Regions from separate parts of the Bacillus sp. KICET-3 genome, predicted to be linked through region 4. Evidence: riboswitches for the same ligand, from Rfam matches in the RefSeq annotation. Region 4 holds a riboswitch; each other region holds the start of a gene.
The links. Region 4 has a riboswitch for S-adenosylmethionine ahead of R5H20_RS06990 (methionine biosynthesis PLP-dependent protein). Riboswitches for the same ligand answer to the same signal wherever they lie in the genome.
Positions count from the first base shown of each region.

Region 1 (7,817 bases), 2.1 Mb from region 4:
AATTCTTTACAAATACTTATCATTTTCTAAACATTGATTTTTTACAATAAAAGTGAGCTACCATTCGTCTAAGGAGGTTTTAACGCTGAATAAACTGACACGCATGTACAACTTTGAATGCAAAATGTTCCTCGGTATGAACAGCTTATTTGAGCAAAAAGCATTAAATCGATACTTCCGCTCTTCGACCCATTTAGGGGGAGCTTTTTGCACGATTTTCACTTCACTGGCGCTGATCGTTTTCGGCAAAGGAAACATTCGTCTCGCCGGAGCCGCTGGAGCCCTGGCCCTCCTTGTCAGCCATCTGCAGGTTGTGCTTATGAAAAAGCTCTTCCCGAGAAAACGTCCGTATATGACGCTGAAACAAACCAAGGTATTACACAATCCGTTAAAGGATCATTCGTTTCCATCCGGGCATACGACTGCTGTATTTTCCGTGATTACACCGCTAATCGTATTCTTTCCGTTACTTGCACTTTTATTAATCCCTGTCGGAATCACAGTCGGACTCTCCAGAATCTATCTCGGTCTGCATTATCCGTCAGATGTGCTGGCCGGCATGGTGCTCGGCATTTCAGTCGGACTGCTGTCATGTATGGTCATATAAAACGTTTCTTCCAGATTGACAAAAAAACAACCACCAGGAGGGGAAACGATGAAAATCGCGATTTTCACCGACACATTTACGCCCGATGTCAACGGCTGCGCCAGGACTTTAAAAAAGTACACGGACTACCTGGAGGCGAGAGGTATCCCATTTAAAGTGTTTGCACCCGAAAGCACGCATGAAACACAATTTTCAAGCAGTATCCGCCGTTTCACCAGTTTGCCGTTCTTCTTATACCCCGAGTGCAGACTCGCTCTCCCCAACCTCTTGAAAATGAAATCAGAGCTTCATACCTTCCATCCTGATCTTATTCATATCGCGACACCTTTCAATATCGGCCTTGCGGGGCTGAAATATGCAAAAAAACAGAACATCCCCATCGTAGGCTCGTATCATACCGATTTTGACCAGTATCTTGCCTATTATGACCTGCACATGTTTTCCAAACTTTTATGGAAGTATATGCATTGGTTTTATAAACCTTTTCAAAAAATCTTTGTTCCTTCAAATGAAACATTGCGGCAGTTAAAGGCAAAACAGTTCAAAAATCTATCCATTTGGAAACGCGGAGTGGACTGCTCTTTATTCCATCCAGATTTTCGCTCCGGAAAAGTGCGGGAGCAATATGGAATAAAAGAAAAATATCTTTTGAGCTATGTCGGCAGGCTCGCGCCTGAAAAAGACCTGGAAACGCTGTTAAAGATCGCGGACCACCCAGCATTGCAAAAAGATGTTCACTGGCTCATCGCAGGAGACGGACCATTAAAAAAAGAACTTGAGAAACGCGCTCCCGTCAATATGACATTTGCCGGCTATGTAAAAGGCAAAGAGCTATCAAGCATTTATGCGAGCTCGGATTTGTTTGTATTTCCTTCTCCGACAGAAACCTTCGGGAACGCCGGCCTTGAAGCGCTCGCCTGCGGAACGCCTGTAATCGGAGCGGACGCCGGCGGCCTGAAAGACTTTATTCAAAACGGAAGGACCGGTTTCCTTGCGGAGCCAAAAAATCCGGAAGCATTTGCCTCACATGTTTTGCATGTCCTCTCCAATGCTTCTTTGAAGCAGCGGATGGAACACGAAGCGCGAAGCTATGCCCTCACCCAATCGTGGGATGCCATTTTTGACAATCTTCTCGCCGGGTGTGAAGAGGTGCTGGCCGACTATCCAAGAGAAAAGCCTGCTTAAAAATAGAAAAAAGGTTTTCGATTGCTCGAAAACCTTTTTCATCTGCTTACACGATAATGACTTCCTTAGGCTGGTGATTTAATTCTTCCGGTACGTAGCGTTTTTCAACGAAAATGCTGTGCCAGATCATAAAGATGAGAACCGTCCAGATTTTTCTGCTGTTATCCGCTTTGTTGGCGCAATGGTCTTCAAGAAGCTGAAGCACATAATCTTTATGAATATATGCATCTGTTTGGCTTTCTTTAATAATGCCCACAGCCCAATCATGCATTTCATTTTTCAGCCAGTGGCGGATCGGCACAGGGAAGCCCAGCTTTTTGCGGTTTAGTACATGATCAGGAACGATGCCTTCGGCCGCTTTTCTAAGCAGATACTTTGTTGTGCCGTTTTTTGTTTTCAGTTCTTCCGGAATTTTTGAAGCCGCTTCAAACACGACTTTGTCCAAAAATGGAACGCGAAGCTCGAGCGAATTAGCCATCGTCATTTTATCTGCTTTCAACAGGATGTCGCCGCGGAGCCATGTGTGAATGTCAACATACTGCATTTTGTTGATCTCGCTATATGACTTGCTTTCTTCAAAATACGGCTTTGTCACATCACAATATGTGAGGTTTTTGTCATATTGACGAAGAAGCTTCGATTTCATGCCTTCTTCAAAGATCTTCGCATTGCCGATATATCTCTCTTCAAGAGGCGTGCAGCCCCTCATTAAAAAGCTTTTTCCTTTCATGCCCTCAGGCATCGCGGAAGCGACACGCAGAAGCATCTTTTTCAAAGGAGACGGAATCCGTTCGAACGGTTTCAATGACAGCGGCTCGCGGTAAATATTATAGCCGCCGAAAAGCTCATCCGCCCCTTCTCCGGATAAGACGACCGTCACTTGTTTTTTCGCTTCCTTCGCGACAAAATACAAAGGAATCGCGGCAGGATCTGCTAGGGGATCATCCAAGTGCCAGACGATCTTCGGAAGCTCTTTCATGTATTCTTCAGGTGAAATGATCGCGCTGTAGTTTTCTACGCCGACCTTCTCGGCAGTTTCTTTCGCCACGTCAACTTCACTGAAGCCCTCGTGCTCAAAACCGACGGAGAATGTTTTTAAATTCGGATGAAATTGTTTGGCAACGGACACGATAAAGGAAGAATCAATACCGCCTGAAAGGAATGAGCCGACAGGCACGTCGCTTCTCATGTGAACCTTGACGGAATCAAAGATGGCATCTCTTACTTCCTGGACAAGCTTGTCCTCTTCCGACTGCACAGGCTTAAATTGAACTTTCCAATATGTTTTAAATTGAATATCTTCATTTGGGCGAAGCGTAAACTGCTGGCCCGGTCCCACTTTTTGCACCTTTTTATCAAGCGTTTCAGGCTCAGGTACAAATTGGAATGATGTATACTGCTGAAGCGCCTTTTCATTGAACTCCAAATCAGCGCCGACAGGCATCAGGCTTTTTCTTTCTGATGCGAAGTAAACGTGTCCGTCCGTTTTTGTAAAATAAAGCGGTTTGATCCCAAACGGATCGCGCGCGCCGTATAAAAGCTGCTCTTTTTTATCCCAGATCAAAAATGCAAACATTCCCCGCAGCTTTGATGCCGCCTCTTGTTTATAGTGACGGTATGTCGCAAGGAGAACTTCCGTATCTGAATCGGTATTAAATTCGTAACCTTTTGAGAGAAGCTCGTCTTTTAATTCTATATAATTATAAATTTCTCCATTAAAAATAATCCAGTATGAATCATCTTCATATGACAGAGGCTGTCCTCCGTTTTCAACGTCAATGATGCTCAGCCTTCTAAATCCGAAGCCTACATGTTCATCATGATAGTACCCATCATCGTCGGGACCGCGGTGTACAATCATTTCATTCATTTGCTTAATTAATTCTTCCTGGCCTGCTGTCTCGGATGATGGGCGATGATTGAATACCCCTACAAATCCACACATAGTATTGCCTCCGATTTTTTAAGATTTCATGCAGATCGTTCTGCTGCATTATTAGACATGTATTTAAAGAAAACGTTTCAAAAAACTTGAAAAATGTTCACATTAGAATACTTGCTTTCTACAATCAAACAACAATATTAAATCTGGATATTTTTCAAGTTTCAAAAAATCCGCGTGTTTATGCCATCGAAAAATAAAGCCGCTTATAAGTAAGCGGCTATGCGATTATTCCCCTAATGCCTCTTTGCGCAGCTGGTCTGCTTTGTCTGTACGCTCCCAAGGCAGATCAAGATCAAGGCGTCCGAAATGACCGTAAGCTGCCGTCTGTTTGTAGATCGGACGGCGCAAATCAAGCATTTTGATGATGCCGGCAGGTCTTAAATCAAAGTTTTTACGGACAACTTCGATCAATGTCTCTTCGCTCGCTTTTCCAGTGCCGAACGTATCGATTGAAATGGACACCGGCTGTGCGACGCCGATCGCATAGGCAAGCTGCACTTCACATTTATCGGCAAGGCCTGCTGCCACGATGTTTTTCGCTACATATCTCGCTGCATAAGCGGCTGATCTGTCAACTTTTGTCGCGTCTTTACCGGAAAACGCTCCGCCTCCGTGGCGAGCATATCCGCCGTAAGTGTCGACAATGATTTTTCGTCCTGTCAAGCCTGCATCGCCTTGCGGTCCTCCGATGACAAAACGGCCTGTCGGGTTAATAAAATATTTTGTATTTTCATCGATCAGGTCTTTCGGAACAACCGGATTAATCACATATTCTTTTAAATTGCGCTGAATCTGCTCAAGTGAAATTTCCGGATGGTGCTGTGTTGAAATGACGATTGTGTCGATGCGCACCGGTTTATTATTCTCATCATACTCGACTGTCACCTGTGTTTTTCCGTCCGGACGCAAGTATGGAAGAATTTCCTCTTTGCGCACTTCAGTCAAACGGCGGGATAATTTATGAGCAAGGGAAATCGGAAGAGGCATGAGCTCATTTGTTTCATTACAAGCAAAACCGAACATCAAGCCTTGGTCTCCGGCTCCGATCGCTTCGATTTCAGCGTCGCTCATCGCTCCCTCGCGAGCTTCAAGCGCCTGGTCAACCCCCATCGCAATATCGGGAGACTGCTCATCTATCGACGTTAACACCGCGCATGTTTCAGCATCAAAGCCGTACTTTGCGCGCGTGTAGCCAATTTCTTTAATCGTTTCACGAACCGTTTTCGGGATATCCACATATGTGGATGTTGTAATTTCACCGCTTACCAGCACCAATCCGGTTGTCACAGATGTTTCGCATGCAACGCGGGCATTCGGATCTTTCTTTAAAATTTCGTCTAATATACTATCCGAAATCTGATCGCAAATTTTGTCCGGATGTCCCTCCGTAACTGACTCTGATGTAAATAACCGACGATTTTTGCTCATGTATGTTTCCTCCTGTATATGAAGATCAGCCGTGATCTTAAAGTATGATACGGAACTCGTCTCTCTTAATTATATGACGATACTCGGGCTTCATACTCTCTCATCCTGAAAGAATTTTTCATTGTCGTTGCGGGACCCTAAGCCGGACCTCCCGTTTCGCGGGAGCGGCTGTAGCATCTCCTTTCGCCCAGATACTCGGCTAAAACCCTTCACTTATATGTGAAAAACGCCCAGTACCTTCCTCTTAAAGGCATGATTTTTTTAGCAATTTTTGTATGCTGATTTATGCAATAAAAAAACCTTTTCCTGTTCACTGAGGAAAGGGTCTGGTAGTGCGTACCTTTCACTCTTATCGCTCAAGGTATTTTAAAACCTTGCATCAGGTTAGCACCGTAGTTGTCTCAATACTGTGTTACATCTTTTATGATGAAGAGAAACCGGTTGCTGGGCTTCATTGGGCCTGTCCCTCCGCCAGCTCGGGATAAGAGTATCCGTTCAATGAAATATCTTATCTTAAAATGACTTGTCATGTCAATATTAGTTGAAATAAATTTGCACACTGAATGTAAAGAAAAAACCCGAACGAATTTTGATAAACGGTATAGACTATAAGATGAAATGTGTTATACTATTTCTACATTAATGTTATACACATTAAAAAACACGCAAAGGAAGGTTTTTTATGAACTCTGTAGATGCAACTGCCGATTTACAATCGTTATTGTCAGGCAAAAACGTTCAAATTAATTTATCCGTTCCCCATTTGGTTGAAAAAGTTCTCGAGCGCAAAGAGGGGATTTTAACATCTTCAGGAGCCGTGCGGGCGACGACCGGTACATATACCGGCCGCTCACCGAAAGACAAATTCATCGTAGAAGAAGAAAGCGTAAAAGGGAAAATCGACTGGGGCGCTGTCAACCAGCCGATTTCGGCAGAAGCGTTCGACCGGCTCTACACAAAAGTCGTCAACTATTTAAAGGAACGCGATGAATTATTTGTATTTGAGGGTTTTGCAGGCGCAGACGAAAAGTATCGGCTTCCGATTACAGTGGTCAATGAATTCGCCTGGCACAACCTGTTCGCAAGACAGCTGTTCATCAGACCCGACGGAGCCCGCCAAATGACGGCTGAGCAGCCTTTTACGATTCTTTCCGCGCCAAACTTCAAAGCCGATCCCCTGCTTGACGGCACAAGATCGGAAACATTCATCATCGTATCGTTTGAAAAACGGACCATTTTAATCGGGGGGACAGAATACGCCGGAGAAATGAAAAAATCGATTTTTTCGATTATGAACTATCTTCTTCCCGAACGAAACATATTGCCGATGCACTGTTCTGCCAACATTGGCGAGGAAGGCGGCACAGCTCTCTTCTTCGGCTTGTCGGGCACGGGGAAAACGACGCTTTCCGCAGATCCGAACAGAAGGCTGATCGGAGATGATGAGCACGGCTGGTCAAGTACGGGGATTTTTAATATTGAGGGCGGCTGCTATGCAAAATGCATTCATTTAAGCGAAGAAAAAGAGCCCCAAATTTACCGGGCGATCCGCTTCGGCTCCGTTCTGGAAAATGTCGTGGTGGACAGCGATACAGGGGAGCCGGACTATGATGACGCATTTTACACAGAAAACACGAGAGCCGCTTATCCGATCGATGCGATCGATAACATCGTCAAACCGAGCATTGCCGGACATCCGACAACGATTGTATTTTTAACGGCAGATGCCTTCGGAGTCCTGCCTCCGATCAGCAAGCTGACGAAAGAACAGGCGATGTACCACTTCTTAAGCGGGTATACGAGCAAGCTTGCCGGGACGGAGCGCGGAATCACCTCTCCTGAAGCAACCTTCTCAACCTGCTTCGGTTCACCGTTCCTTCCGCTTCCGGCTCATGTATATGCGGAAATGCTCGGAAAGAAAATTGACGAACACGGCGTCAGCGTGTTCCTTGTCAATACAGGATGGACCGGCGGTGGCTACGGCGTCGGGGAAAGAATGAGCCTGGCCTATACGAGGGCTATGGTGCGGGCCGCGATCGAGGGGGATTTGGACAATGCGGAGATGAGAACAGACCGGATTTTCGGCCTGCATACCCCAGTACACGTACCAGGCGTCCCTGACCAGGTGCTTGAGCCTGCCAAAACGTGGGCGAATGAAAAAGAATACGCAGAAAAAGCGATACACCTGGCAAACGAGTTTAAAAAGAACTTCAAAAAGTTTTCCAATACAGGAGACCTCGAAAGAACAGGAGGCCCGTTTGTTTAATGGAACACCCGCAGCAGCGTAATCATACGCTGCTGTTATTTCAAACTGGAATTTTTTGAATTTTCAATAAAATAACGCTTTCATATGATAATATTTTTAAAAAACATTTGTATATTTCAGGAGGACACTTCTATGGAATTTGGATTGCTGCCGAGGATTATCACGGCAATTGTTCTTGGTGTTATCATTGGAAGCTTTGCACCGCTCTGGTTTGTCAAAACCGCCGCCACGTTTAATGACATGTTTGGGAACTTTATTCAATTTGTCATTCCTTTTATCATTCCAGGAATTGGGCAGATCGGCCGCGGCGCGGGGAAAATTCTCGGGATTACCGCGGGCATCGCCTATGCCTCAACCATTATTGCGGGCCTCTTGGCGTATCTGGC
Region 1 is NZ_CP137345.1:3,515,469-3,523,285, forward strand. Features, by position in the region: gene R5H20_RS17895 (phosphatase PAP2 family protein) at 137-607, shown strand; gene R5H20_RS17900 (glycosyltransferase family 4 protein) at 656-1,792, shown strand; gene asnB (asparagine synthase (glutamine-hydrolyzing)) at 1,839-3,737, opposite strand; gene metK (methionine adenosyltransferase) at 3,963-5,165, opposite strand; SAM riboswitch class I at 5,512-5,653, opposite strand; gene pckA (phosphoenolpyruvate carboxykinase (ATP)) at 5,848-7,431, shown strand; gene R5H20_RS17920 (cation:dicarboxylate symporter family transporter) at 7,564-7,817, shown strand, end outside.
Region 1: linked by a shared signal. The riboswitch ahead of metK (methionine adenosyltransferase) and the one ahead of R5H20_RS06990 (methionine biosynthesis PLP-dependent protein) in region 4 are both predicted to bind S-adenosylmethionine.

Region 2 (7,817 bases), 370 kb from region 4:
CCACTTCATCAGCCGCCTGTGGGCTATGCCTGAAAGACAGCTGTATGAGCTCAGAAGAGAAGCGGGCATGATTCCGGTTTATAAAATGGTGGATACATGCGCGGCCGAGTTTGAATCGGAAACGCCTTATTTCTACAGTACGTATGAAGAAGAAAACGAATCGGAGAGAACCGCGAAAAAGAGCGTGATCGTTCTTGGCTCAGGGCCGATTCGGATCGGCCAGGGGGTTGAGTTTGATTATGCCACAGTGCATTCGGTCTGGGCGATCAAAGAAGCAGGCTATGAAGCGATTATCATTAACAACAACCCTGAGACGGTTTCGACTGACTTCAGTATTTCCGACAAGCTCTATTTTGAACCGCTGACAATTGAAGATGTCATGCATGTCATTGATCTGGAACAGCCGGAAGGCGTCGTCGTCCAGTTCGGCGGCCAGACCGCGATCAACCTCGCCAATGAATTGGCGGAGCGGGGCGTCAACATTCTCGGAACATCGCTCGAAGATTTGGATCGCGCCGAAGACCGCGACAAGTTTGAGCAAACGCTTGAAACACTGAATGTTCCGCAGCCGCTCGGGAAGACGGCGACATCTGTAGACGAGGCCGTTACAATCGCCGGACATATCGGCTACCCTGTGCTTGTGCGTCCATCATATGTTCTCGGCGGACGGGCGATGGAAATCGTCTACCACGAAAACGAGCTTCTCCATTATATGGAACACGCGGTCAAAATCAATCCGCAGCATCCTGTGCTCATCGATAAATATTTGATCGGAAAAGAAATTGAAGTCGATGCGATTTCTGACGGCGAAACGGTCGTCATACCGGGAATCATGGAGCATATCGAACGGGCCGGCGTCCATTCCGGAGACTCAATTGCCGTCTACCCTCCGCAATCGCTCTCAGAAGAGATCAAGAAAAAGATCGAACAGTACACGATTGAGCTTGCGAAAGGGTTAAACATTATCGGACTGCTCAACATTCAATTCGTCCTGTCAAAAGACGAGGTCTATGTCCTGGAAGTGAATCCGCGGTCAAGCCGCACGGTGCCGTTCCTCAGCAAAATCACCGGAATTCCGATGGCGAATCTGGCGACAAAGGTCATTCTCGGCGGAAAGCTTGCAGACTTTGGCTTTACTCAAGGCCTTCAGAAAGAACAGGAAGGCGTCTATGTAAAAGTTCCCGTCTTCTCCTTCGCAAAGCTGAGAAGGGTGGACATCACACTCGGCCCTGAAATGAAATCGACGGGTGAGGTCATGGGGAAAGATACGACATTGGAAAAGGCGCTTTACAAAGGGCTGATTGCCTCAGGCATCCAGATTCCGAACTACGGATCTGTGCTCCTGACCGTCGCTGACAAGGACAAAGAAGAAGGCCTTCATATCGCCAAACGCTTCCATGCCATCGGCTACAACATATTGGCTACGGCAGGTACGGCAGGCTATCTGCGGGAAGCATCCATCCCAGCGAAAACCGTCGGGAAAATCGGCGAGGAAGGCACGAATCTGCTTGACGTCATCCGCAATGGGGAAGCGCAGTTCGTCGTCAATACGCTGACAAAAGGAAAGCAGCCGGCAAGAGACGGGTTCAAAATCAGACGCGAATCCGTCGAAAACGGTGTGGCCTGCCTGACGTCATTAGATACGGCCGAAGCGATTTTACGGGTGCTTGAGAGCATGAGCTTCCGCGCGGATCATATGCCTGCTGCCAACATGGCTCAAGAGGCGGCTGCCGTCAAATGAAAAAGGGATATATGACGGTTCGTTCCAATGATTGCATCGCTGACGGCATTTACCAAATGGTGCTGAAAGGGGAGCTCGCTGAATCGTGCAGCGCCCCCGGCCAGTTCCTTCATTTGAAAGTCGCTGAATCTGTCGCTCCTTTATTACGGCGTCCGATCAGCATCGCCCGGATTGATAGGGACAAACAGGAAATGACGATCATTTTTCGGAAGGATGGAGAAGGAACCCGGCTCCTTTCCTTAAAGGAAAAAGGCGATCTCGTCGATTGCCTCGGCCCTCTGGGAAACGGATTTCCGGCAGACGAGCTCAAATCCGGCGGAACGGCTCTTCTAGTCGGCGGAGGGATCGGCGTCCCCCCTCTCTATGAACTGTCCAAACAGCTGACAAAGCGGGGCGTCCATGTTGTGCATGTGTTGGGGTTTGCGTCAGCCAAAGACGTGTTTTACGAGCGGGAATTTGCCGAGTACGGCCCTGTATATATTGCCACAGCGGACGGCACCCATGGGGAGAAAGGATTTGTCACCGATGTCATCGAGGCAAAAGGCCTTCAATTTGACTATCTGCTCGCCTGCGGCCCGACCCCTATGTTAAAGGCTTTGAAAGACCGCTATCCCGAAAAAGAGGTTTATTTATCGATGGAAGAGCGGATGGGCTGCGGAATCGGCGCCTGTTTTGCCTGTGTATGCCATACGGATCAAAGTGAAAAACCGTATGTAAAAGTTTGTCTGGACGGACCTGTTTTCAAAGCGCAGGAGGTGCTTTTGTAATGCTTGACGTAAATTTGCCCGGCCTCAAATTAAAAAATCCGATCATGCCGGCATCCGGATGCTTTGGTTTTGGAAAAGAGTTTGCAAACCTTTATGATCTTTCATGCCTCGGGGCGATCATGATCAAAGCGACAACGAGCGAGCCCCGCTTCGGGAATCCGACGCCAAGGGTCGCAGAAACACAAGCGGGCATGCTCAATGCGATCGGATTGCAGAATCCCGGTCTTCAGGCTGTCATGGAGCACGAGCTTCCGTGGCTGGAACAATTCGATACACCGATTATCGCCAATGTAGCCGGATCACAGCTTGAAGATTATGTGGAGGTTGCCGAAGAAATCAGCAAAGCTCCGAATGTCCACGCGCTTGAACTGAATATTTCCTGCCCGAATGTCAAAACAGGCGGGATCGCGTTCGGTACACGTCCGGAAATGGCAGCCGAGCTGACAAAGGCTGTTAAACAAGTGTCCAGCGTTCCGGTCTATGTCAAATTGTCTCCAAATGTCGCCAATATCACTGACATCGCCTTAGCCATTGAAGAAGCGGGGGCAGACGGTTTGACGATGATCAACACGCTGATCGGCATGAGGCTCGATCTGAAAACGGGCAAGCCGATTTTGGCAAATAAGACCGGAGGATTATCTGGCCCGGCCGTAAAACCGGTAGCCATCAGGATGGTTTATGAAGTCAGTCAGGCGGTAGACATCCCGATCATCGGCATGGGCGGCGTTCAGTCTGCGGAAGATGTGCTTGAATTCCTGCTGGCGGGGGCAAGCGCAGTCGCGGTCGGCACTGCCAATTTTGTCAATCCATTCGCCTGCCCGGAGATCATTGAAGAACTGCCGCGCGTTTTAGAAAAATACGGATACGGGTCTTTGACCGAATGCATCGGAAGGAGCTGGAAGCATGAACAATACGCCGCCAATCATCGCGCTTGACTTTGCATCTGCGCCGGAAACATTTGCGTTTTTGAACCGGTTTGACGGAGAGGAGCTTTTTGTGAAAGTCGGGATGGAGCTGTTTTATCAGGAAGGTCCTTCAATTCTTGAACAATTAAAACATAGAAACTGCCGCATTTTCCTTGATTTGAAGTGCCATGACATTCCGACGACCGTATATAAGGCAATGAAAAGGCTGGCGGGGTTTGGCGTCCATCTTGTCAATGTGCACGCTGCAGGCGGAAAACGGATGATGGAAGCCGCTCTTGAAGGTCTTGAGGCGGGGACGTCCGCCGGACAAAAACGTCCGTCATTAATCGCCGTAACACAGCTGACGAGCACATCTCCGGAAATGCTTCATGAGGAGCTCCTGATCAAAACGCCGCTTGCGGAAACCGTTCTTCACTACAGCAGGTTCGCAGAGGAAAGCGGGCTGGACGGCGTTGTCTGTTCCGTCCATGAAGCAGAGCGCATCTATCAGGAGGTATCTCCGTCGTTTCTGACTGTGACGCCTGGAATCCGGTTGGCTGATGATCAGAAAAACGACCAGGTCAGAGTAGCGACCCCGGCCGATGCAAAGGAAAAAGGCGTGTCGGCGATCGTTGTCGGCCGTTCTATCACCAAAGCTGAGGATCCGGTTGCTGCATATCAGAAAATAGTACGGGAATGGAAGGGGATCAAAGCATGAAAACAGAAATTGCAAGCCATCTTTTAGCGATCAAGGCGGTTTTCCTGCGGCCGAACGAGCCGTTTACATGGGCGAGCGGCATGCTGTCGCCGATTTACTGTGACAACCGTTTGACGCTGTCATATCCCGAAGTGAGGGATGATATCGCGTCAGGCCTCGCCGGGCTGATAAAAGACAAATTTCCGGAAGCGGAAATGGTCGCAGGCACGGCGACAGCGGGCATACCGCATGCCGCCCTTGCCGCTGACAGGCTCCGTTTGCCGATGTGCTATGTCAGAAGCAAACCGAAAGCGCACGGAAAAGGAAATCAAATTGAGGGGACGGTCAAGAACGGACAGAAAGTCGTTGTTATTGAAGATTTAATCTCGACGGGCGGAAGCGTGCTTGAAGCGGTTTCCGCTCTAAAAAAGGCCGGCTGCGATGTCCTCGGCGTCGCCGCCATCTTCACATACGGTCTTCCGAAAGCGGACATCGCCTTTAAGAATGCGGATGTCGAGTATCACACCCTGACCGATTACGATACATTGACGGAAACCGCGCTTGCCGGAGGATACATCAGTGAAGCCGATGCCGGAAAACTGAAAGAGTGGAAAGCAAATCCCGAGTCGAGAGCTTGGATTGAAAAATAAGAAAGCCGTCTCCCTTTTTAAGGGAACGGCTTTTTTAATTTGATGAAACCGCGGTTTTTCTGTTTTTTTCATGCTTTTGACCGGTTGAAATATAGTAAAATAGCATCATTTTTATTTTTCATTAATCCTATAAAAAAAGTCGGGTTGACTTTTGTTCGAATTGTGCTAAAATTTTAAAATAACAAAAGCAGACTTATCAAGAGCGGTGGAGGGACTGGTCCGATGAAACCCGGCAACCTGCGTGCAAGCGCAAGGTGCTACGTCCAGCAAAATGCGCTCATTTTGAGAGATAAGGAATATGTAAAGTTCCTCGTCTTTCTTTCAAATTTGGAAGAAAGATTTTAATTTTTTAGGGCAGAGGAGGAGCTGGCAATGAAAAGAGATGAGCAGCTCGAAAAAGTGATCATCAAAATGAAAGACATGCTGAAAGACATGAATTACGGATCCATCACATTCGTTGTTCAAGATGGAAAGGTCATTCAAATCGAAAAAAATGAAAAAATAAGATTGAAATAGCTGACTAGACAAACTAGAGGCGGTTTTCACAGAAGTTTTTTTCTGCTGGAAGCCGTTTTTTTGTTGGCGAAAAAGGGGGAACCGAAAATATTTACTTACAGTACATGGGAAGAACCAAAAATCGCTTTTCAAGAGGATGATTCATATAAAGGGGCATTATCGGTCCTGAAATGGGCGTACGGCCATTACGGGGATCAGCTCGTATACGCATGCAGCTTCGGAATCGAAGGGATCGTCCTGATTGATTTGATTTATAAGGTGAAAAAGGACGCCGTCATCGTATTTCTTGATACAGGTCTGCATTTTAAAGAAACGTATGACACGATTGAGGCTGTCAAAGAACGATATCCGGGCCTTCAGATTATCATGAAGAAACCGGAGCTTACGGTTGAACAGCAGGCTCAGCAATACGGGGACAAACTGTGGGAGACCAATCCGAATTTCTGCTGTGAAATGAGGAAGGTCATTCCACTCCGCGAGACGCTGTCAGCTTACCCGGCATGGCTGTCAGGGCTGCGCCGCGAGCAATCCGAAGGGCGGAGAAAGACGAACTTTTTAAATAAAGACGAAAAATTCAAGTCTATCAAAGTCTGTCCGCTCATCCATTGGACATGGAAGGATATTTGGAGATATGTGACAAAACACGATCTGCCGTACAACCCGCTCCATGACAAAGGATACCCGAGCATCGGCTGCGCGCCGTGCACCTCTCCGGCTTTTACGATAGACGATCTCCGCTCCGGCCGCTGGAATGGATCAAATAAAACAGAATGCGGATTACACGAGTAAGGAGATGAGTTATGGAACTTGCCGCCATTTTATTTAGCATGTTTTTTGCGATGAACATCGGAGCGAGCGGTGCAGCGGCTTCCATGGGCATCGCCTACGGATCTGAAGCGGTGAAAAAAAAGCTTCACGCGCTCTTGATCTGTGCGGCCGGCGTTCTCTCCGGAGCCGTCATCGGCGGGGGGAACGTCGTGAAAACGATTAGTTCGGGCATCATTCCCGAGCGGGTGATTTCGCTTGAAATCGTCTGCATTATCATCGGGTCCGCCGCCTTGTCGCTTTTTATCGCAAATGTTCTCGGCATCCCGCTTTCAACGAGTGAAGTGACAGTCGGATCTGTCGTCGGAGTAGGTGTCGCATATCAAGTTTTGTTTGTCAAATCTTTGTTTGTCATCGTCCTGTTCTGGGTAGTCGTTCCGGTCGCAGCTTTTTCTTTTACCTTTGCCATGGCAAAGTTTATGAAGAAAACAATAAAGCGCCGCGCTGCGGGGAACAAAGCGAAGATTTTGACGGTTCTGCTGTTAATCAGCGGATTTTTTGAGGCTTTTTCAGCGGGAATGAACAATGTCGCGAACGCTGTCGGCCCTTTGGTGGCGGCACATGTTTTGACAGTCGGGGAAGGAACGCTGTACGGCGGACTGTTTGTCGCGCTCGGCGCCCTTTTATTGGGCCGCCGCGTTCTTGAAACAAACGGCAAAAAGATTACCAGATTTTCAAAAGGAGAAGGAATCCTTCTTTCAAGCACGGGAGCCGGGCTTGTCATTCTCAGTTCCATGTTCGGCCTTCCCGTTCCGCTCGCACAGGTGACATCATCGTCTATTATCGGGATGGGCATGGCGAAAAACGGCGGCAATGTTTTTCATAAACAGGTGGTCAAAACGATGCTGAAAGTGTGGATCGTATCGCCGTTCCTTTCATTAAGCCTGTCTTATATGCTGGTCAGCCTTTTATTAAAAGGAGACTATTATGCTCTCATCGTCGTTACGAGCGTTCTTTTGGCATCTGTCGGGACGATCAGCCTGGTGAGGGCAGTGAAAAAAGAACATAGCTCCGTCCATGAACAGGGCGGGGGAATTTAAACATCTAGTAGGGGGAAATAATGTTATGAGTTTAGCGCCACACGGCGGTGTATTGGTTATCCGCGTCAATGAAGCATATGATGTTCAACATATCGCACTGGAAATCGAACTTGATTTGATCGCTTTTGCCGATTTGGAGCTGGTTGGAATCGGTGCATACAGCCCGATCCAAGGCTTTTTAACAGAAAAAGACTACCTATCAGTCGTTGAAAATATGAGACTTGCAGGCGGTCAAGTCTGGACGCTTCCGATCAGCCTTCCCGTCAACGAACGAAAAGCCGCCGAGCTAAAAATCGGCGATACCGTCCGTCTCACATATCAAGGGGAAACATACGGGGTCATTGACATCGAAGACATCTATACGCCCGACAAGAAAAAAGAAGCGGTCAACGTCTATAAAACCGATGATCTCAACCATCCGGGCGTAAAAAAATTGTTTGAACGGGGAAACGTCTATGTCGGCGGCCCGATTACACTCATCAAACGCAGCGAAAAACAGTTTCCCGCTCATACGTTCGAACCGGCGGAGACAAGACGGAAGTTTGCCGAGCTCGGCTGGAAAACGATTGTCGGATTCCAAACCCGGAATCCGGTGCACAGAGCGCATGAATACATCCAAAAAACCGCGCTGGAAACCGTCGACGGACTTTTCCTCAACCCGTTAGTCGGGGAAACC
Region 2 is NZ_CP137345.1:1,758,594-1,766,410, forward strand. Features, by position in the region: gene carB (carbamoyl-phosphate synthase large subunit) at 1-1,741, shown strand, start outside; gene R5H20_RS08895 (dihydroorotate dehydrogenase electron transfer subunit) at 1,738-2,508, shown strand; gene R5H20_RS08900 (dihydroorotate dehydrogenase) at 2,508-3,443, shown strand; gene pyrF (orotidine-5'-phosphate decarboxylase) at 3,412-4,131, shown strand; gene pyrE (orotate phosphoribosyltransferase) at 4,128-4,760, shown strand; SAM riboswitch class I at 4,951-5,056, shown strand; gene R5H20_RS08915 (YezD family protein) at 5,172-5,276, shown strand; gene R5H20_RS08920 (phosphoadenylyl-sulfate reductase) at 5,364-6,065, shown strand; gene R5H20_RS08925 (sulfate permease) at 6,077-7,141, shown strand; gene sat (sulfate adenylyltransferase) at 7,167-7,817, shown strand, end outside.
Region 2: linked by a shared signal. The riboswitch ahead of R5H20_RS08915 (YezD family protein) and the one ahead of R5H20_RS06990 (methionine biosynthesis PLP-dependent protein) in region 4 are both predicted to bind S-adenosylmethionine.

Region 3 (7,817 bases), 150 kb from region 4:
AAATTTGGCGTTGTCAAAATAGCTGTCACGTGAATTCGACATAACATCACCCTTTATTGAAAAGTTAACAGCAGAACAGCTGAAAGCCGGAGGCCTGTTTGGCATGCGTCTTTATCATTGTTGCCCGCCAATTAAATTTTAAAGTAGAAACGCTGTCTTTTCCTATGAAGTAAGCCTCATTGTTAGGGCCATGTAACTGAATCGTAAGAAACTTTTTTATCGTCATCAACCTGTAAAATCGGTGGAAATCTTGTAAATGTTTGAAACAAATGAAGGAAGATCGAACGGTTTGTAGAATAATTGAAGGATAGGTTTTGAAGAAGGAGTGTAACAAATGGCGGAAACTCTTGATTTGAAAGAATCTTTACATCTGCAAAACCAGCTGAAAAAACTGAAGAAAGAAAACGAAAAGTTAAAGGCGGATTTGTATCAGTATGAACTGATGTTCAACGGAACGCTTGATGCTATTTTTATTTTGGATCAACAGATGAACATTGTTCAGGCGAACGATGCCGCCTGCAACATCCTGCAAAGCAAAAAAAAGAATGTGCTGAACCGGTCGGCGCTCGATTTTTTGCATGCTGTTCCGCCTGAAGAATTACATCAAAACGTGCACCGCTTTTTAGAGCGGGGATATGCAAAAAAAGAAGCCGCGATCAGACTGGATAACGGCTCAGTCAAATATATTGAATTTACGGCGAACAAAGGAATTAAGGAAGATTGCTTTTTTGTCGTGATGAGGGATATTTCATCCAAAAAAATATTGGAACGGGAACGCAGCATTAATGAAAAGCTTTTTAAAGACTTGTTTCACAGGGCGGTTGAGGGCATCGTCATTTTTGATAAACAGGGCCGCTTTATTGATGCCAACCAGTCGTTTTGCCAAAGCTTCGAAATTGAAAAAGACGAGCTGTCAAAATTAAAGCTGGCGCAGTTCGTTTCCGCCGAAAACGCCGGCAAGCTCGACAGTATTTGGAGCGCTCTTTTCAGAAGGGGTAAAGCGAAAGGTGAATTACCTGTGAGGCTGAGGTCGGGAACATACAGGCTGTTTGATCTGACGATTACATCTAACATTTTAAACGGCTTTTATATGTCGATCATGAGGGATATCACAGAAAAACGCTCAATGGAAAAACAGCTGTTTAAAAGCGAGGAGCGGTTTCGGGAAGTATTTGAAAATGCGATGGATGCCATCATTATTATGAACAATGACGGCCGGATCGTAAAAGCGAATCAATCCGCCTGCAAAATCTTTGAACTGCCGATGGATGAGCTCCTGCATAAAAAAATGTGGGATTTTATTGATAAAACCGATAAGCGGTACCTTTCCATTCAAGAGCAGTACAATGAAAAAGGGGAAATCAGAGCTGAACTGTTGTTCCGCATGGCAAACGGGCAATATAAAGAGCTTGAGTTCACATCAAAGCGCATTATGTTCGACAGCCAGGATTTAACCATCTTGAGAAATGTCAGCGACAGGAAGCAGATGGAAAAAGAACTGCGGGAAAGCGAGCTGAAATTCAGGAAAGTGTTCGACGGCTCAATGGACGGGATCGTTCTCTTCAACAACCAATACGAGATTATAGATGCGAACCCGCTGGCCGGAAAGATTTTCAGCCTGCCCCTTGAACGGTTAAAAACCGCCAATCTTCTTGACGTCATCTCCGGCTATCAGATAGAAAACGCGGCCTCCCCGGCAAAAACCATTTCCTTTGAGGAAATGGACAATGACATACCATTTCTATTAACCGATCAAAAACGAATCTTGGAATTTTCATTTAAGAGAAATATTATCCAAAACATGAATCTGGCGATGTTCAGGGATGTGACGGAACGGAAGGAGCTGGAAGAACGGCTGCGTAAATCTGATACGCTCCATGTCGTCGGCGAGCTTGCGGCGGGGATCGCCCATGAAATCCGCAATCCGATGACGGCATTAAAAGGGTTTATCCAGCTGTTAAAGGGCAGCATTCAAGAGGGGGATCACTCACTTTATTTTAATGTGATCACATCTGAGCTTAAACGGATTGAATCGATTATTACGGAGTTTCTCATCCTTGCGAAGCCGCAGGCGATCATGTATGAGAAAAAGGATGTCGTGAGAATCATGCAGGACACCATGGATCTTCTGCATGCACAGGCAAACCTTGACAATGTGCAGATGCATCTCAATTGCGAGGGGCAAATTCCGCTGATTTATTGTGAACCCAATCAGCTCAAGCAGGTCTTCATCAATATTTTGAAAAATGCAATCGAAGTCATGCCTGACGGGGGCAATGTCTATGTGACCATCAAACCGAAAGATGACGATCATATCATCGTATCGCTCACCGATGAAGGAATCGGTATGACAGAGGATAAATTAAAGCGGCTGGGGGAGCCTTTTTATACGACAAAGGAGCGGGGCACTGGACTTGGGCTGATGGTCAGCTATAAAATTATTGAAGAACACAACGGAAAAATAGAGGTTGAGAGTGAAGAGGGGAAAGGCACGACATTCCACCTGACTCTCCCGATCCGGCAGCAGCATGAGGAGGAGGCTTTATAGCATCATGGGTTTTTACATTGAAATGACTACGCCTTTTGGACAGGCATACCTTGTGGAGCAAACTGAACATATCACACATTTGCTTTTTGAAAAAGAAGAATTGGACGGCATGATCAAAAAGGATCAAGAGCTGAAGCAGAAGAAAACGGCGTTGCTGCAAAAGGCAAAACAGCAGCTGGAAGAATATTTCAGAGGAGAGCGCACAACGTTCACGCTACCCATGCATCAGGAAGGGACGGATTTTCAGAAAAAAGTGTGGAAGGCGCTGCAAACCATTCCTTACGGGGAATCACGCAGCTATTCCGACATTGCCCGGGAAATCGGCCAGCCAAAAGCAGTCCGCGCGATCGGCCAGGCGAACAAGAAAAACGCGCTTCCGATTTTCATTCCGTGCCACCGTGTCATCGGAAAAAATAAAACACTGACCGGCTATGCCGGAAATGAAATCGATAAAAAAGCGATTCTGCTTGAAATCGAAAAAATTCCTTATAAAGGAAAATAATGAAAACATGCTGTTTCTTTTTTTCTCTTGCGACATATAATTTTATTAAGTTAAAAATGTTGGCCTCGGTGAAAAGGAGGACGAATAGATGAAAACAAACCGCCCGCAAAAAATTGCAGGCTACGCTGAATTATTCGTCAAGCTGCATGTCCTGACAAAAGAACAGAAACAAGACATTATCCAATCGATGAAAAACCGCTAAAGCCTTTTTTAATAAAGGGCCTTAGCGGGAGCATCCGGGCGGGGCACGGAAAAGAGCGCGGCGATTTCCGCTTCAAACCTGTCGGTGATAATCCCCTTTTCTGTTATAATTCCTGATATTAAATGATGGGGAGTGACATCAAAGGCCGGATTGAATACAGGCACCTCTTTCGGCGCAATTTGCGCACCTGCGATTTGTCTGACTTCATCCGGATCGCGTTCTTCAATCGGAATGGCGTCACCTGTTGAAATCGATGGATCAAAGGTTGAAAGGGGAGCGGCGATGAAGAATGGAATTTGAAAGGCTTTCGCTAAAATCGCTAAACCATAGGTTCCGATTTTGTTCGCTGTGTCACCGTTTCTGGCGATCCGGTCGGCTCCGACGATGACCGCTGAAATATTTTTTTCTTTCATCGTGTGTGCGGCCATGCTGTCGGTGATGAGCGTGACGTCGATTCCGCCCTGCATCAGCTCCCACGCTGTTAATCTCGCGCCCTGAAGAACGGGGCGTGTTTCACATGCGTATATATGGAGATGAAGGTCTTTCGTTTTCGCCAGATAAAAAGGAGCAAGCGCCGTTCCGTATCTGCTTGTCGCGATCGAACCCGCATTGCAGATCGTCATGATGTTATCGCCTGATTTAAACAGCTGCAGCGCATTTTGTCCGATTTGCCGGCATGTTTCTTCATCTTCAATCTGGATCTGAATCGCTTCATGAACGAGATCGGTCTTTGCTTCATTAACCGATTTCGCCCCTTCCGCGCTTTTCACAAGCCGTTCAAGCGCCCATGATAAATTGACAGCCGTCGGTCTTGCCCCATTCAATTCATCCTTGATTTGTCTGACTTTGCTCAGGAATTCGGAAACATCCGCCGTATCGATGCTTTGGGCGCAGAGAGCCAGACCGAACGCGGCAGTGATTCCGATGGCCGGAGCCCCGCGGACTTTTAAGGTTTTGATCGCATCATAGATGTCCTCCTTTGTTGTTAAATGGAGATATTCCGTCTTCCCGGGCAGCTTTTGCTGATTTAAGATTTTAATGGATGTTTCTTCCCACTCTACAGAACGGGGGACAGCAAATTGCTCTGACATGTCATTCACTCCTCAAGCTAGTTCTTTAAACGTATTAATGATGTCCTGCGGCGACCGGAAATCCGCGCGTTTTTTAATCAGCCTTGAGCCGATGGCAAGGGCGAGTTTCTTTTGGCTGATCCGCCGGGCAAATGGAACGATTGTATCAAGATCCGCCACATGTGAAAGCCCGATGGTCCGGCGGATCATTTCACACCCGGCAAAGCCCGCGGCGTCTTCGAACGCTTTTTTCAGCGTTTCTTCAAGGCTTCCGTGCGTGTTTCGGTACGCGCTCCGGGCATCCTTTTTCCACGCATCGCTGAAAGTCCTGCTGAATGTGTCCCATACAGTTTCAACATGGGTGTATAGCGGGGCGCGTTCTGCGTCTTCCCGGGCCAGCGCATTTAAAAGCAGGTTGGCGATAAACTGTCCGATATCAAAACCGATCGGTCCGAAAAACGCAAATTCAGGGTCGATGACCTTTGTTTCCTTTTCTCCTGCAAAAATGCTGCCTGTGTGTAAATCACCGTGAATAAGCGTTTCCGCAGACGTCAAAAACCGGTTTTTCAATTTCGCAGCCTCGCGTTTTAATTCATCATCAGCCCATATGGTCTCAGCTTCATCACGAAGCTCCTCTTCAAAGTCATTTGTCTCATGGTCAAAGAAAGGATCTGTGAACACGAGATTTTCCGTGATGTCGCATAAATCAGGGTTCTCAAACTGTTTGACCAGCCGCTCTTTGATATGCGGATCAAGGGCATAATCGGAAGAATAAAACAATGTATTCCCGAGGAATTCCCCGATATCCCGCGATAAATTCGGATAATCGTTGCCCGCGATCAATCCTTTTCTGGCGATTTCCAAGTGTGAAAGATCCTCCAGGACGGTCACGGCGAGTTCCGTGTCTGAATAATAAACCCGCGGTACGAGATGCGGGACGTGTTCAGCCTGCCTGATCAGCGCGCTGCTTTCAATCCTTGCTCTGTCCAGCGACAGCGGCCAGCTTTCACCGACAACTTTTGCATAAGGGACAGCCTGTTTAATGATCAATCCTTTCTGTTGCTCTTTATCATAAACATGGAAGACAAGATTCAAGTTTCCGTCTCCGATTTCCCGGCAGGTCAGCGTGCTTTTGCTCGAAAAGAGTCCCAGGCGCACGGCGAGTGCAGCCGCCGAGCTTTCTGTCAATGTTTCGTATACAGCGGTTTTCGTTACAGTCATATTTGATTCCCCCTAAAGTCGTTTGCAAAAAATAAAAAGCCTCTTTCTCTGTGAGAGAAAGAGGCTAATTCGTCGTGTCCGCCTCTCTTATCTCTCAGAATGCAATCTGATGGAATTAGCACCGTGCCCTAGCGGCGCAAACATGTTCGCGCCCCATTTCACAATGGTATTACGGTCGGTTGCTGTTGGGATCATAAGGCCAGTCCTTCACCCAACTCTCGATAAGAGAAATCAATATAAAATTTTAAAATTTCAGTCAGTCAGTTGCTGAAAATGTTACCAGCAACGATGTTTATTTGTCAACACTTTTTAATATAAATCTTTGCGAATGTCTTCGAATACCGGAATATGGCCCCTGGCTTTTTTGATGTCATCAAGGTCAATTTCGGCTCTGATCACCGTTTCTCCATGCCCGGCTTCGGCGAGGATATGTCCGAGCGGATCAATGATCATGCTGTGGCCCGCAAATTCGTTTTCCGGGTTATGCCCCGAGCAATTGCAGGCGGCGACAAAACATTGATTTTCGATCGCTCTGGCCGTTAATAGAGTCCGCCAATGATCGAGGCGCGGATGCGGCCATTCAGCTGATACAAATACGATGCCGGCTCCTTTTGACGTGTGTTTCCTGATCCATTCAGGAAAACGGATGTCATAGCAGATAAAACCCGCTGCTTTGACGCCTTCAAGCTCAAAGCAGCCTCCGCCCGATCCCGGAGCTAAATAAAGATGCTCATCCATCAGCTGAAAAAGGTGAGCTTTGCTGTATTCTTTTACAAGTCTTCCGTTTTTGTCGGCGATGTACATCGTATTGTATACGCCGCTTTTTCTCTTGACGGCGACTGAGCCGCCCACAATGTGGACATTGTTCGCTTTCGCCGTTTGCCGGAGCCATTCTTTGGTCTGCTCTCCTTCATCGTCTCCGATTGCATCAAGGTTTTTTAGATCATAGCCAGTCGTCCAAAGCTCGGGAAGAATCAAAATATCCGCGTGCCGGCTTTCACTTTCGACCAGCCGGCTTGCTTTTTTAAAATTTTCTGAAGGGTTTCCGTATGATATATCGAATTGCAGGCAGGAAATCGTCCACTTCACTTTGAGCCACCTCATTTTTTGCTTTACATTTTATCTTTAACAATATATGATGATGGACTATCATTTCAAGAATTTTTCAAAGCGGGTGAAAAAAATGAAATTTGAGCTTTCTGATCTATTGAAACAGCTTCCCGAGCAATTTTTTGCTTCTTTGGTCAAAAAGGTGAACGAAAAGATAGCCGCCGGCCATGATGTGATCAATCTCGGTCAGGGAAATCCCGATCAGCCGACACCGGGACACATTGTTGACGCGATGACAGAAGCGGTCCGGAATCCCGAAAATCATAAATATTCCTCTTTTCGGGGGAGCCGTTCGCTGAAACAGGCGGCCGCTGAATTTTATAAAAGGGAATACGGCGTCTTGCTTGACCCTGATAAAGAAATCGCCGTATTGTTCGGAGGGAAGGCGGGGCTTGTAGAGCTGCCGCAATGCCTCTTGAATCCCGGCGATACGGTGCTTGTTCCCGACCCGGGCTATCCGGATTATTGGTCAGGCGTCAGACTGGCAAAAGCGAACATGGAAACGATGCCGCTGTTGGAGAAAAACGGCTATTTGCCGGATTACAGCCAAATTCCAGTACACATAAAGGAAAAAGCGAAGCTCATGTATCTGAACTATCCGAACAACCCGACGGGAGCCCAGGCGACGCCGGCGTTTTTTGCGGAAACGGTCAGCCTCGCGAAAACGCACGGGATCTGTGTTGTTCATGATTTTGCCTATGGGGCGATCGGCTATGACGGGCAAAAGCCGGTGAGTTTTCTTGAAACTGATGGAGCAAAAGAAGCCGGCATCGAAATCTATACGCTCTCCAAAACATATAATATGGCGGGCTGGAGAGTCGGATTCGCCGCTGGAAATGCTTCGGTGATTGAAGCGCTGAACCTATACCAGGATCATATGTATGTCAGCCTCTTTAAAGCAGTCCAGGACGCCGCGGCGGTCGCGCTTCTTTCAGATCAAAGCTGTGTCAAGGAACAAAATGAACGCTATGAAAAAAGACGCAACGTTTGGATGAAAGCCGTCCGCGCCATCGGTTGGGAAGCGCAGGCCCCAGAGGGCTCATTTTTTGCATGGATGCCTGTTCCGGAAGGCTTTACATCTGAAGGGTTTTCCGATTTTCTCTTGGAAAAAGCGCATGTCGTCATGGCGCCCGGCAAAGGATTCGGAGCATTTGGCGAAGGATA
Region 3 is NZ_CP137345.1:1,538,540-1,546,356, forward strand. Features, by position in the region: gene R5H20_RS07750 (acyltransferase family protein) at 1-42, opposite strand, end outside; gene R5H20_RS07755 (PAS domain-containing sensor histidine kinase) at 335-2,548, shown strand; gene R5H20_RS07760 (methylated-DNA--[protein]-cysteine S-methyltransferase) at 2,553-3,050, shown strand; gene R5H20_RS07765 (hypothetical protein) at 3,139-3,252, shown strand; gene mtnA (S-methyl-5-thioribose-1-phosphate isomerase) at 3,261-4,343, opposite strand; gene mtnK (S-methyl-5-thioribose kinase) at 4,356-5,543, opposite strand; SAM riboswitch class I at 5,628-5,771, opposite strand; gene R5H20_RS07780 (carbon-nitrogen family hydrolase) at 5,853-6,632, opposite strand; gene R5H20_RS07785 (pyridoxal phosphate-dependent aminotransferase) at 6,727-7,817, shown strand, end outside.
Region 3: linked by a shared signal. The riboswitch ahead of mtnK (S-methyl-5-thioribose kinase) and the one ahead of R5H20_RS06990 (methionine biosynthesis PLP-dependent protein) in region 4 are both predicted to bind S-adenosylmethionine.

Region 4 (7,817 bases):
GGTGCACAGGAAATCGGCACTTATCTGATTTATTTATTTTTTGTCGTGATCGGCATTCCTGCGGACTTGCGAATCATCCTGACGAATGCGCCTCTCCTTTTAGCGTTTGTTTTTGTCGTTGCGATGACCAACCTGTTGGTTTCATTGGCGGCCGGCAAGGCGCTCCGCTTTCGGCTCGAAGAGATTCTCCTGGCCTGCAACGCCGCAGTCGGCGGTCCGACCACTGCAGCGGCGATGGCGATCGGGAAAGGCTGGCGCGAGCTTGTCGCCCCGATCATGCTGGTCGGGACGTTCGGCTACCTCATTGGCAACTATGTCGGAACCTTCATGGGGACCTGGTTTGCCAGTCTGCTTTAAAACGAATAAAGGCCGGGGTGTTCAGCAAATTCCCGGCCTTTTCGCTTGCCCGCTCATGACCGGGCAAGCGTCCCTGCTGCAGCTTGCAAGGCTTGCGCAAAATCTTCCTGCAAATCATCCGCGTTTTCCACACCGACGCTGAGCCTCAGCAGGCCATCGGTAATTCCCCGCTTTTCCCGCTCTTCTTTCGGCATTGCGGCATGTGACATTTTCGCCGGATAGGAAAGGATCGACTCAACCGCCCCCAAGCTGACGGCAAAAACCGGAAGAGTAACATTCTCCACGACTTTTTTAACGGCTTCAGCATTCTCCAGCTCAAAAGAGAGAACCGCGCCGGCGCCGTTTGACTGGTGCTTATGCACAGAGGCGCCCGGATGTGAAGATAGCCCCGGATAATACACCTGCTTGACAGCCGGGTGGTCTGCAAAAAATTCGGCGAGCTGCTGAGCTGTTCGGCTTGCTTTTTCGAGGCGCACCTGGAGCGTTTTTAATCCTCTTAGGACGAGCCAGCAGTCCTGCACGCCGAGAACCGCTCCGAAAGAGTTTTGCAGCTTATAGAGAGCTTCACCGAGCTTTTCATCTTTGACGGCGGCAAGACCTGATAAGACATCGCTGTGCCCGCTTAAAAATTTCGTCGCGCTGTGCAGGACGATATCAACACCAAGCTCAAGCGGCCGCTGAAGCGCCGGGGTCATAAACGTGTTGTCAAGGAAAGTCAGACAGCCGTGCGCTTTGGCAAGCTTGACGACGCCCCTGATATCCGTGATCCCGAGCGTCGGGTTCGAAGGGGTTTCAAGATAAATCACCTTTGTGTTTTCCTTGATGTTTAGTGCAATTTCATTTAAATCGGTCATATCGACAAAAGTATGCTCAATACCAAAGCGGCTCAATACATCGGTAATCATCCGGTACGTGCCGCCGTAGACATCTTTTGTGACCAGAACGTGATCTCCTTTTGATAAAAGCAAAAAAGCGGTGGAGATGGCGGCCATGCCTGAAGAAAAAGCAAACCCGCGCGCCCCGCCTTCAAGCTCGGCGATCGCGTCTTCAAGCGCTTTTCTCGTCGGAGTCCCGGAACGGCTGTAATCATATTCGCCGAACTGGTCAAACGAGCTTTGATGAAAGGTCGATGCGTGCTGGATCGGCACGCTGACGGCTCCTGTTGCTCCGTCTGTTTTTGATTGGTTGTGTACGAGTTTAGTTTCGAACGTCCAGCTCCCCTTGCTCATGCGTTGACCGCCTCCTCTTTTACTTTCTGCAATGCCTGCTTGAGGTCATGCTTCAAATCGGCTACATGCTCAATTCCGACCGAAAAGCGCAGCAGCCTGTTGCAGACGCCGTTCGCGATCCGGATGTCCTCGGGAATATCCATGTGGGTCTGTGTCGCCGGATATGTGATAAAGCTCTCAACCCCGCCCAGGCTTTCAGCAAAGCAGATCGTTTGCAAGCTTTTCAGAAACGGGTTGACCCATTCTTCTTTTTGAACGCGAAATGACAGCATCCCGCCTTTTCCTGGATAAAGAACGTCTGCAACCTCCTCCTGTTCCTCCAAAAACGCGGCGAGCTCCCGGGCGTTTTCCTGATGCTGCCTCATTCTGAGGGCAAGCGTCTTCATGCCTCTCATGAGCAGCCATGAATCAAACGGGGATAAAACAGCGCCGATGGCGTTTTGATGCTGAAACATTTCCTCTGACAGCTCTTCGCCTTTTGCCACGACGAGTCCAGCCAAAAGATCGTTGTGGCCGCCTAAATACTTTGTCGCACTGTGAATGACAAGATCAGCCCCAAGCTCAAGCGGCCTTTGCAAAACCGGGGTGTAAAACGTATTGTCCACAATCAGCAGCAGGCCGTGCTCCTTGGCGATTTCCGCGACTTTTTTAATATCGGTTTCCTGCATGAGCGGGTTTGTCGGGGTTTCTACAAAAAGCGCCTTCGTGTTTTCCGTGATTTTTGACTTGATACAGTCCTCGTCTGAGAAATCATCGTACAAAAAGCGCAGTCCGTATTTTTTCCATTCGTTTTCGAACAGGCGGTATGTCCCCCCGTATAAATCCGAGGAGACGATCAGCTCATCTCCGCTTTGAAACAGCGCCATAATCGTCTGAATGGCGGCCATGCCGGAACTGAACGCAAAGCCGCGCGTTCCGCCTTCGAGTTTTGCGATTGCGTCCTCCACAAGCTGTCTTGTCGGATTTTTTGTGCGGATGTAATCAAATCCGGTGGATTCTCCGATTCCTTTATGGCGGTATGCGGAGGAGAAATAAACCGGCGGATTGACGGTTCCCGTTATTTCATCGCTGCGGTTTCCGATTTGCGCCAGTGTTGTTTGTACATGTTCAGTCATATGACACCATCCTTTTAAAAGTAAAAACCCCTTCTTCATAAGAAGAAGGGGTTGGATAAACGCTTCCTCTTATCTTCCAAGCATGTCGCTTGCTGGATTTAGCACCTTGGTGCACTGACATTGTCAGGTGCAGCCGGTTGCTGAGGTTTCAAAGGGCCAGTCCCTCCACCTCTCGTGATAAGAATGTCTTTAATTTTCTGATTGTTCTTTACTTTACCCCAATTCAGGAGAATTTTCAAGAGCCTTTTTTGAATCTTTATCTCCTTGATATGATATGATGAAATCCCGGATCAGAAAAAGCTTGCCACATTGTAGCGGCAGACTAATGTAGTCCGGACGCAACCCGGGTCAGCCGAAAATTGCAGTTACGAAGAGAATTTTCGCACTATTCGTGTTACAATGTTGGAAACGTTAACAACCTACTTTCTGGAGGAATTCAGCTTGACTATGAAAACAGGAGTCATTCAGGAAAAAAAGCTTTACTCAAAAGAGCTCGGCGAAGAAATGGAGCTGTTGGTCTATTTGCCTTCCAGCTATTCCCCGCTCTACAAATACCATGTCATCATCGCCCAGGATGGTCATGACTATTTCCGTTTGGGCCGCATCAGCCGGCAGATCGAAGAACTGTTACACAACGGTGAAATTGAACGGTGCATCGTCATCGGCGTCCCTTACAAAAGCGTTCAGGAAAGAAGGCACACATACCATCCGGAAGGGCCGAAATTCGAAGCGTATAAGCGCTTTTTGGCACATGAACTGGTTCCTTTCGCAGACCGGGAATATCCAACATATCAAGTCGGACCTGGCAGGACGCTGATCGGAGATTCACTCGGGGGAACCGTGTCCCTCATGACTGCGCTCGATTACCCGAATATGTTCGGTAATGTCATTATGCAGTCCCCGTACGTCGACAGCCATGTGCTTGAAAAAGTCGAAACCTCCGCTTCGCTGCAGCTCATTTCGGTGTACCACCAAATCGGCGTAAAAGAAACCGAAGTCAAAACGACCGACAATCAAATTTTGGACTTTACCGCTCCAAATGAAAAACTGAAGGAGCTGCTTCAAAACGAGAACATGAACTATCACTTTGAAACATTTGACGGAGACCATAAGTGGACGTACTGGCAGCCTTTAATCACGCCCGCCTTAAAAAAAATGCTTTAGCTCTCCGTATCTAAGCTGATCTTTGATATACTAAAACCATATAAATTGTCTAAGGAGGGAACAAAATGAAATACGGTATTGTGCTATTCCCATCAAAAAAACTTCAGGACATTGCAAATTCCTACCGGAAACGCTATGATCCGAATTACGCTTTAATCCCGCCCCACCTCACATTAAGAACACCGTTTGAATCTTCTGAAGAAGATATCGGCAAAGTCGTTGCACACCTGAGAGAACTTTCTAAAGAGCTGAAGCCGATCAGGCTGAAAATTACAAAGTTCAGTTCTTTTGCCCCGGTCAATAATGTGATTTATATGAAAGCGGAACCGACAGCGGAATTAACGGAGCTGCATGAAAAAATGTACAGCGGCGTTTTGGAAGACAAGCCGGAGTATGCGTTTGTTCCCCATGTGACGATTGCCCAAAACCTTTCTGATGATGAGCATTCCGATGTCCTTGGAACGCTTAAAATGAGAGACGCGACACATGAAGAAATCATCGACCGCTTTCACCTGCTTTATCAATTGGACAACGGCTCTTGGACCGTTTATGAAACATTTATTTTAGGAGTGTGAAGACAACAAGTGAAATCCGTCATCGTCAAGAATGATCAGCAGCTTAAAGACGCTTTTTTTGTCAGAACAGAAGTATTTATCAAAGAACAGCATGTTTCACCGGAAGAAGAAATGGATCATCTCGAACAGGAATCTTCACACCTTGTCATCTATGACGGAAAAGAATCGGTCGGAGCCGGCCGCGTTCGCCTTGTTGACGGGTACGGAAAGCTGGAGCGAATCTGTGTTTTAAAAAGCCACCGTTCCTCAGGTATCGGCAATCTGATTATGGAGGCGCTGGAAACGGAAGCGAAAAAACAGGGCGCTTCCCGATTCATGCTGAACGCCCAGACACAAGCCGTTCCTTTTTACGAAAAACACGGCTACAAAGTCGCCTCCGAAGAATTTTTAGACGCGGATATTCCTCACGTCAAAATGATCAAAGAATAACTTCCCGCAAGGCGCGTAAAAGCGGGCTTCAGGTGCCGCACGCCGCCAATATCTCCTCCTGCGGGCCAATGAACCGTTCCACATCCGGAACGGTTTTTCTTTTCCCCCGCCCCTCAATATTTCATAGTTTGTTCATCTTTTGTTTATCGTTTATTCAACATTATTCGCTAAGGTTATGTGTAAGCTTTCAGGAAGGGTGCACAGCCCGTTTCTCCTGTTGGGAGGTAAAAATCGAATGCCGTTATGATGAAAACCAAATTCGCCACCTTATGCCGCTTCGGCACTGTCGGAGCCGGAAACACATTGATTGATTTCGGGGTATTTTTCCTGCTTACGGCGGTCAATGTCCCCTACCTTCTCGCACAGGTTTGTTCATATACCGCCGGCATGGCAAACAGCTATATCTGGAATCGCACGTGGACATTCCGGGTGAAAAAAAAGGTCCGCGGACAAGAGATTTTCCGTTTTCTCCTGATAAACCTTGCAGCTTCAGGGATCACCTTTCTTATCCTCTACGTTCTTCAAAAAGGGGGCTTGTCTCTCTTTTCCAGCAAAATCATAGCGACCCTCGGAGGAATGGTGATGAATTTTATCGGTAACCGCCTATGGGTGTTTCAAGAACCTGAAACAAATTCTTAAGAATTGAAATGAACAGGAGTGAATAATCATGACAATAAGAAAAGCCGTTATTCCCGCAGCCGGGTTGGGAACGAGATTTCTGCCTGCGACAAAAGCGCAGCCGAAAGAAATGCTGCCGATCGTTGATAAACCTGCCATTCAATATATTGTGGAGGAAGCCGTTCAATCAGGCATAGAAGATATTCTCATCATTACAGGAAGAAACAAGCGCTCGATTGAAGATCATTTCGACCGGTCTGCTGAGCTCGAACAGAATCTATTAAATAAAAACAAACATGATCTATTAAAAGAGATTCAGAACATTGCCGACTTAGCAAACATCCATTACATCCGCCAAAAAGAGCCGCTCGGACTCGGACACGCGGTTTTGTCGGCGCGGCATTTCATCGGTGATGAGCCGTTTGCCGTCCTGCTCGGCGACGACATCATGATCTCGGAAAAACCGGCCTTGCAGCAGCTCATCGACGTATATAAAGAATATAAAACATCTGTCATCGGCGTTCAGTGTGTCGAACCGGCCGATGTCTCCAAATACGGGATCATTCAGACAGCCACGCAGAAAAATAAAGTATATGACATCGAAGACTTGGTCGAAAAACCGGCTGTTCGAGAAGCGCCTTCGAATATCGCCGTCATGGGACGCTATATTTTAGAGCCATCCATTTTCCCTGTTCTTGAGCGTACCCAAAAAGGCGCGGGGAATGAAATACAACTGACAGACGCGTTAAGAGACATATGCCGGGAACAAAACATTTATGCCCGGCAGTTGGAAGGCAGCCGCTTTGATATCGGCGACAAGCTTGGCTGCTTTAAAGCAAGCATCGAAATGGGGCTCATGCGGGATGAGATGCGGCCGAAACTGCTGGCCTACATGGAGAATGTCCTCAAAAGAGAAACGCAGAAAGGAGCTTTACAATGAAGTCAGTGCTCGTAACCGGAGGAGCCGGATACATCGGAAGCCATACCGTTCTGGCATTAAAAAAACAAAACATAAACGCCGTTGTGCTTGACAACCTGTCCACAGGACACCGTGAAGCCGTTCACACCCCTCACTTTTACGAGGGTGATATCAGCGATCACGGATTGGTGACATCGATCATAAGAAAGCACGAAATTGATGCCGTCATCCATTTTGCGGCAAAAAGCCTTGTATCGGAATCAATTGAAAAACCGGAACTCTACTTCAGAGAAAATACAATAAAATCCTGTTCTTTCTTTGAACATATCATCAGTGAAGGCGTCAAACACATCGTGTTTTCATCAACAGCGGCCGTTTACGGCATCGCAGGGGACAAGCCGATCCGGGAAACCGCTCCGCTCCAGCCTGTCAACCCTTACGGCGAATCAAAACTGATGATTGAAAAATACCTGCATTGGGTCGGGAAAACGCATCATGTCAAATGGGCCGCTCTCCGCTATTTTAATGCGGCAGGCGCGGACATGGACGGGATCATCGGCGAAGACCACGATCCTGAAAGCCATCTCATCCCTCTCATCCTGCAGACGGCGCTTGGCCGCAGAGAAAAAATCTCAATCTTTGGCGATGATTATCCGACACCCGACGGGACCTGCATCAGAGACTATATTCATGTCCTCGATCTGGCGGCGGCCCATTTGTCAGCTCTTGATGCTTTGTATGAAGACAGACTGAAACAAAATGTTTATAATGTAGGGACAGGGGCCGGACATTCCGTGAAAGACGTGATGGAAACAGCTGAAAACGTCACGGAAAGAAACATCCCAAAACAAACGGACAAGCGCAGAGCGGGCGATCCCCAGGTGCTTGTGGCAGACAGCCGGGCGCTTCAGACAGATACCGGATGGAAGCCGAAATACAGCGATTTACAAACCATGATTCAAAGCGCTTGGGAGTGGCACAAAACACATCCGAACGGGTTTTGATATTCGCTTGTTTCCCGTCCAAACGGAGAAAAGTCACGCCGTATGATCCAAATGTTCGGCTGATGAATGAAAAAGGCAGGGTGAAAAAACAAAAATGGGAAGCATAGTGAATGACATTTTAATATGGCTGACCGATCTCGGTTATCTTGGGATAGCGATCGGTTTAATGATTGAAATCATCCCGAGCGAAATTGTGCTGGCATACGGAGGGTATATGGTGTCAAACGGCTCCATCACTTTTATCGGTGCCATCATCGCGGGAGTCATCGGAGGAACGATTGCCCAATTGTTTCTCTACTGGATCGGCTATTACGGCGGTCGGCCGTTTCTATACAAATACGGAAAATACTTACTGATTCAAAAACATCATATTGAAACAGCGGAAAAATGGTTTGAAAAATACGGGG
Region 4 is NZ_CP137345.1:1,388,053-1,395,869, reverse strand. Features, by position in the region: gene R5H20_RS07000 (DUF819 family protein) at 1-357, shown strand, start outside; gene metC (cystathionine beta-lyase) at 411-1,586, opposite strand; gene R5H20_RS06990 (methionine biosynthesis PLP-dependent protein) at 1,583-2,701, opposite strand; SAM riboswitch class I at 2,768-2,885, opposite strand; gene R5H20_RS06985 (esterase family protein) at 3,149-3,865, shown strand; gene R5H20_RS06980 (YjcG family protein) at 3,931-4,440, shown strand; gene R5H20_RS06975 (GNAT family N-acetyltransferase) at 4,450-4,869, shown strand; gene R5H20_RS06970 (GtrA family protein) at 5,113-5,508, shown strand; gene galU (UTP--glucose-1-phosphate uridylyltransferase GalU) at 5,537-6,427, shown strand; gene galE (UDP-glucose 4-epimerase GalE) at 6,424-7,410, shown strand; gene R5H20_RS06955 (undecaprenyl phosphate transporter UptA) at 7,505-7,817, shown strand, end outside.